Regions from separate parts of the Glutamicibacter sp. NPDC088483 genome, predicted to be linked through region 2. Evidence: riboswitches for the same ligand, from Rfam matches in the RefSeq annotation. Region 2 holds a riboswitch; the other holds the start of a gene.
What was found. Region 2 has a riboswitch for S-adenosylmethionine ahead of ACIP6G_RS15165 (O-acetylhomoserine aminocarboxypropyltransferase/cysteine synthase family protein). Riboswitches for the same ligand answer to the same signal wherever they lie in the genome.
Positions count from the first base shown of each region.

Region 1: linked by a shared signal. The riboswitch ahead of ACIP6G_RS16550 (O-acetylhomoserine aminocarboxypropyltransferase/cysteine synthase family protein) and the one ahead of ACIP6G_RS15165 (O-acetylhomoserine aminocarboxypropyltransferase/cysteine synthase family protein) in region 2 are both predicted to bind S-adenosylmethionine.

Region 1 is NZ_JBIVMP010000008.1:42,869-46,084, forward strand. It holds gene ACIP6G_RS16545 (cystathionine gamma-synthase) at 1-449, opposite strand, end outside; gene ACIP6G_RS16550 (O-acetylhomoserine aminocarboxypropyltransferase/cysteine synthase family protein) at 446-1,753, opposite strand; SAM riboswitch class I at 1,838-1,928, opposite strand; gene ACIP6G_RS16555 (LysR family transcriptional regulator) at 2,158-3,099, opposite strand.
Region 2 is NZ_JBIVMP010000007.1:85,129-88,344, forward strand. It holds gene ACIP6G_RS15165 (O-acetylhomoserine aminocarboxypropyltransferase/cysteine synthase family protein) at 1-1,118, opposite strand, end outside; SAM riboswitch class I at 1,234-1,328, opposite strand; gene ACIP6G_RS15170 (histidine phosphatase family protein) at 1,440-2,000, shown strand; gene ACIP6G_RS15175 (RNA polymerase sigma factor) at 2,115-2,612, shown strand; gene ACIP6G_RS15180 (methylated-DNA--[protein]-cysteine S-methyltransferase) at 2,609-3,216, shown strand, end outside.

The DNA.
Region 1 (3,216 bases), on a different contig from region 2:
AGCGGGTTGGACGGGGTCTCCACCCAGAGCAGCGCGGTGTTCGGGCGCAGCGCGGCGCGCACCGCATCCAGGTTGGTGATGTCCACCGCCGAGGAGCTGATCCCCCATTTGCCGTGCAGCTTCGAGATCAGCCGGTTGGTGCCGCCGTAGCCGTCGGCGCCCAGCACGATGTGGTCGCCCGGCTCAAGCACTGCACGCAGCAGCGCATCTTCGGCCGCGATGCCCGAGGCGAAGGAGAACCCGGCGGCGCCGCCTTCCAGCGCGGCGAGCTGGGATTCGAAGCCGTTGCGGGTCGGGTTGGAGCCGCGCGAATACTCGTGCCCGGCGCGCAGCACGTTGATGCCGTCCTGGATGAAGGTGCTGGTCTGGTAGATCGGCGGGATCACCGCACCGGTGTGCGGGTCCTTGTGCTGGCCGGCGTGCACGGCCAGGGTGTTGAAGCCGCTCATGCGAAGCTCACTTCCTTGGTGTCGGCGGTGGTTGCGGCCAGCGCGAGATCCAGCGATTGGGTGATGTCTGCCAGCAGGTCGGCTGGGTCTTCCAGTCCCACCGACAGGCGCAGGGTCGAGGTGTTCAGCCCGGCGGCTGCCAGCTGCGCCTCGGAGAGCCGGCAGTGCGTCATGGTGGCCGGGTGGGCGACCATGGTGCGGGTATCGCCCACATTCGCGGCCAGGCTGATCAGCTTGAGCCCGTCAATGACCGGGGAAACCAGGGATGGGTGGGCCAGCTCGATGGCCAGCACGCAGCCGGTGCCCTTCGGCGCCAGCGCCCGGGCCAGCTCGTGGCTGGGGTGCTCGGGCAGCGCGGGGTGGTGGATGGCGGCAATGCCCGGATACTCGGCAAGCGCGTCGATCAGCCGGGCGACGCTGCGCTGCACGTGGGCCGCGCGCACCGGCAGGGTCTCGATGCCTGCAAGGATGCCCTGGGCGCTGGCCGGTGCGAGGGTCGGGCCCAGATCGTGCAGGAACTTGGAACGAACCAGCATCGCGTAGGCCGCCGGCCCGTGGCGTTCAAGCAGCGAAGCGCCATTCAGCCGCACCCGCGGCGCGGCGATCTGCGGCCAGCGGGAGGAATCGGAGAAATCGAAGGTTCCCGAATCCACCACTATCCCGCCGAGCACCGAGCCGTGCCCGGCCAGAGCCTTGGTGGCCGAGTGCACCACGATGTCCGCTCCGAGTTCCAGCGGGCGCACGTTCAGCGGGGTGGCCAGGGTGTTGTCCACCACCACCGGGATGTTGCGCTCGTGCGCGATGGCCGCAATGGCCGGGATGTCGGCCACGGTGCACAGCGGGTTGGAGACCGATTCTAAGAAGAACGCCCGGGTGTCCTCCTCAATGGCAGCGGCCCAGGCGGCCGGATCGGCTTGGTCGACAAAGCTGACGCGGATCCCGAAGTCGGCGAAGGTGTCGGTGAACAAATCCACGGTGCCGCCGTAGAGCGAGGAGGAAGCCACAATGTGCTTGGGTCCCTGGGTCAGGGCCAGCAGGGACAGGGCCACGGCAGCCTGCCCGGTGGCGGTGGCCACCGCGTGGGCCCCGCCTTCCAGGGCGGCCACGCGCTGTTCGAGAATCGCAACGGTGGGGTTGCCGGTGCGCGAGTAGGTGAAGCCGGCCTGGCGCAGGGCGAACTTCTCCACCGCTTCGGCGTGCGATGCGAATTGGTAGGCCGCGGAATTGTGCAGTGGCGGCAGCATCGGGCGGAAGTCTCCGCTCGGGCGGTACCCTGCGTGCACCGCGTCGGTTTCCTGGCTCATGGCTCCTCCTCGATTCTCTGCGAGGGAGTGCACCGATTGGCATCGTGCGGCGGCACGAAGCTACGCAAAAACGCGTTCGGAACTGCTCCATCGTTCCTGGCGGTAGCACCTTTCGGTTTCCCGATGGTTGCTGCGGCGTCTCCGAGCCAGATCTCTCAGCCGCTCTTGATGGGTTGTTCTTCCATGGTTGGCTATCCGCCGCAAACGGTGCAAGCGGTATCCGGCGCCCGGCTTCATACAAGGCCGCCAGGCTTCATATGACTTCTCGTTGTCATGATGACGCGGTGGCCGGCAGCACTTTATGACGCGACCTTTTGAGATGAATCGGCGTGATGCAGGGGTTTTGCTGGAAGTTTGTGACGATGTGCCGGTGCTCGATGACCGGGGGTTACGCTGCTGGCGGCTCAGCCGAGCACTTCTACCCCGAAGCTGGCGACCACCGTTCGCACTTCTTGCAGGTAGCGCTGGGCCTGGTCGGTGAGCGGGATAGCGGCGTGGTCGATCCAGCCGATTTCGATGCGCTCCTCGATGGCCAGCGGGATGGCCACGATGGAGGGATCCAGCTCGTCGCTGATGATGCCGGTGGAGATCGTGTACCCGCCCAAGCCGATCATGAGGTTGAAGATGGTGGCGCGGTCCGAGACCTGGATTTCGCGTTGGCTGGAGCGCGTGGAGAGCACCTCCTCGGCGAAGTAGAAGGAATTATTCGCGCCCTGGTCGAAGGTCAGCCGGGGCAGGTCTTCGAGGTCTTCGAGCGTGACCTGGGTTCGGGTGGCCAGCGGGTTGCTGCGCGAGATGAAGATGTGCGGATCAGCCAGGAACAGCGGGTGGAAGACCAGCCGGGATTCGCGCAGCAGCTTGTCGATGACCTTTCGGTTGAAGTCGTTGCGGTACAGGATCCCGATGTCGCTGCGCAGCGTGCGCACGTCCTCGATGATCTGCTCGGTGCGGGTCTCGCGCAGCGAAAACTGGTATTCCTCGGCCCCGCTGGCCTGCACCATCCGAACAAAAGCATCCACCGAAAACGAGTAGTGCTGGGTGGAGACGCCCAGCAGCCGCCGGGCGGAGGGGCGGCCGAGATAGCGATGTTCAAGAAGCTCCACCTGCTCGAGGACCTGCCGGGCGTAGCCGAGGAATTCGGCGCCTTCGGCGGTGAGCGTTACTCCCCTGGCCGAACGCATCAGCAAGGTGCGCCCCACCCGTGATTCAAGCTCCTTCATCGCTGAGGACATGCTGGGCTGTGCGACGTAAATCAGGTCGGCGGCAGCCGAAATCGACCCCTCGGAGGCCACCGCCACGAAATAGCGAAGTTGCTGCAGCGTCAAACCATTTGTTCCCTGAACCATAGCCAGAGTCTATATGAATCCATAGTTATATCGAGTTACCCGATATCAAGAATCACCCTGCATGATTGACGCATCGACTTCCCCTCGGCCCACCACGGCCCCCAAAGAAACAGATTG
Region 2 (3,216 bases):
GCATCGCCGATGTTGGCCAGGTGGCTGGCCAACTGCAGGGCTTCGATGAACTTCGAGCCGGCTTCGCGCCCGCCCTTCACCCCGAAGCTGAAGACCGAGCCGACGCCCATGGGCAGCAGCTCCTTGGCCTGCGCGTGCTGCGGGTGGGATTCCAGGCCGGCATAGTTCACGTAGGTCACGCGCTCATCGGCCTGCAACCAGGCAGCGACCTGCTTCGCGTTGGACAGGTGGTTGTCCATGCGCTGCGGCAAGGTCTCCAGGCCCTGCAGCAGCTGGAATGCGGACTGGGCCGGCAGAGCCGGTCCGAAGTCGCGCAGCTGCTCGCTGCGCAGCTTGGTCAGGAAGCCGTACTCGCCGAAGTTGTCCCACCAGGAGACGTTGCCGTAGCTGGCAACCGGTTCGGTCATGGTGGGGAACTTGCCATTGCCCCAGTTGAACTTGCCCGACTCGATGACCACGCCGCCCAGGGTGGTGCCGTGCCCGCCGATGAACTTGGTGGCCGAGTGGATCACGATATCCGCGCCGTGCTCGATAGGGCGCAGGATGTACGGGGGAGTGAGCGTCGAATCGACTACCAGCGGGAGATCGTGGCGGTGCGCCACCTCGGCCAGGCCCTTCAGGTCAGCGATGTCGCCGGACGGGTTGGCCACCACCTCGGTGTAGACGGCCTTGGTGTTTTCCTGGATCGCCGCTTCGAAGTCGGCGGGATCATTGGAGTCGATGAAAGTGGTGTTGATGCCGAAGCGGCGCAGCGAGACATCGAGCTGGGTGATGGTGCCGCCATAGAGCTTCGAGGAAGCCACAATGTGGTCGCCTGCCTGGGCCAAGGCCGCGAAGGTGACGAATTCCGCGGCCATGCCCGAGCCGGTGGCTACCGCTCCGATGCCGCCTTCCAGCGAAGCCATGCGCTCTTCGAAAGCCGCTACGGTCGGGTTGCCGATACGCGAGTAGATGTTGCCGTACTTCTGCAGGGCAAAGAGGTTGGCCGCATCGTCAGCGTCCTTGAAGACGAACGAAGTGGTCTGGTAAATCGGCACTGCGCGTGAGCCATGCTCGGCATCGGGGGTGCCTCCGGCATGCAATGCGCGGGTGCGGAATCCAAACTTGTGATCTGCCATGGTGGCTTACGACTCCTTGTCGATTGGGGTTTCGCGGGCACCGCAGGGCGGGCCGCGATCGAGGCAGGAATCCCGGAATCAATGTCGCTTCCTGCTGTGGTCCAACGGGTAGGCGGCTGCATCGTTTCTGGCGGTAGCACCGTAACCACCGGATGTGGCAGGTTGCTGCGGCGTCATCGAACCAGATCTCTCAGCCGCTCGGGATGGTGTAATAATCTTCGCAACATGACCGTTCGTGACCCAACTATGAGTCGTAACGTTGCGTATTGGAGCTGTTGTCGGAGATTCTTCGATACCTATTACCCTGGTTAGGCTGGAGTCATGGATACTTCGCTGGCACTGGTGCGACACGGGCAGACCGATTGGAACCTTGCAGGGCGCCTGCAGGGGCGTACCGATATCCCGTTGAACGCTACCGGGCGCGAACAAGCTCGCGAGGTCGGGCGCCAGCTCATCGGCCAGAACTGGTCGCTGGTACTTGCTTCGCCCTTGGAACGTGCCCGGGAAACTGCCGCGCTGATTGCCCAGCAGATCGAGGCCGAGACGGGGAACGCTGTTCCGGAACTCATTGAACGCGGCTTCGGCCCGCTGGAAGGCCGGATCATGGCCGAGGTCAGCGAAGCGGAATCGGCTGCTGCCAAGGACCTGCGTGAGCCGCGTGCCCAGATCTTGAGCCGTGCGGTGCCAGCGCTGCTGGACTTGGCCAGCAGGCATGCCGGGCGCAAGGTCATGATTGTCAGCCATGGGGCCACCATGCGCACCATCCGTGACGCATTGGCCGGAACCACGGATCCCCAAGGCGTGGAAAATGGCGAAATGCTCCACTTGGACTTGATCCGCCTTGAGCAGATCGCCAGCGAATTGGATCTGATGGCATTCTAGGAATCCATGGGGTCTCTGCGTGAAGGAAATTTTTTTCATTCACGCCTCACAAAATGGTCTCCTCGTACGTTTACATGGTGAGAAGCCATGAAGGCGCAAAATGCCAGGAGATCCATGCAAGCACCGTTCGAGCGGATAGTCCAGGACTATGGACTGAACGTCCTGCGCGTTTGCCGTGCCCTGCTTGATGAGCATCGCGCGCAAGACGCCTGGTCCGAAACGTTCCTTGCCGCGCTCAAGGCGTACCCGCAATTGCCTGAAGACGCCAATGTCCTGGCATGGCTAGTGCGTATTGCCCGGAACAAAGCCATTGACGAGTTGCGCAGGAACAAGCCGGAAATCCTCATCGGCCAAGACGTGGACAGCCTGGCCCCATCGGCCCAGCGGCCGGATCTGCAGTTGGAGAACCTGCAGCTGTGGCATGAGGTGAACCAGCTTCCTGGCAAGCAGCGGCAGGTGGTGGCCTACCGCTATCTGGGCGGAATGAGCTACGCGCAAATTGCCGGAATCCTTTCCGGCACCGAAGCTGCCGCCCGGCGTTCGGGCGCCGATGGGATCAAGAATCTGCGGGCCCGGATGGATGACCAAGAACTATGGAGGGAGCAGCCATGAACGGAATAAATTATCGGCAGCAGGCTACGGCCGCTGAAGCGCAAATCCTCGACTCGCTGCAGGGCCGGCTCGTTGAGCGGGCCCGTGCACGGGAACTTGTTGATGTTGCCTATCGCGTGGTCGATAGCCCCGTGGGGGCCTTGCTGCTGGCCAGCACCGATGCCGGGCTGGTCCGGGTCGCTTTTGAATCCGAAGGCCATGACCGGATTCTGGAGGTGCTCTCGGAAAGGCTCAGCCCGCGGATCCTGCGCGACAAGTCGAGCCTGGATGGTGCCGCCCGGCAACTGGAGGAGTATTTCGCGGGCCAGCGGCATGGCTTCGATCTTCCGGTGGACTTGCAGCTCTCCACCCAGTTCCGCCGCCAGGTGCAGCTGGAACTGGGTCATATCGATTACGGGCATACCCTGAGCTACGCCCAGCTGGCGCAGCAGATCGGCAAGCCGAAGGCGGTGCGGGCCGTCGGTTCAGCCTGCGCCACCAACCCGATTCCCATCGTGCTGCCCTGCCATCGGGTGCTGCGCACCGATGGTTCATTGGGCGGCTACCTGGGAGGCTTGGAAGCCAAGTCCGAGCTGCTGAAGCTGGAGAACCCGGACTTCGCCAG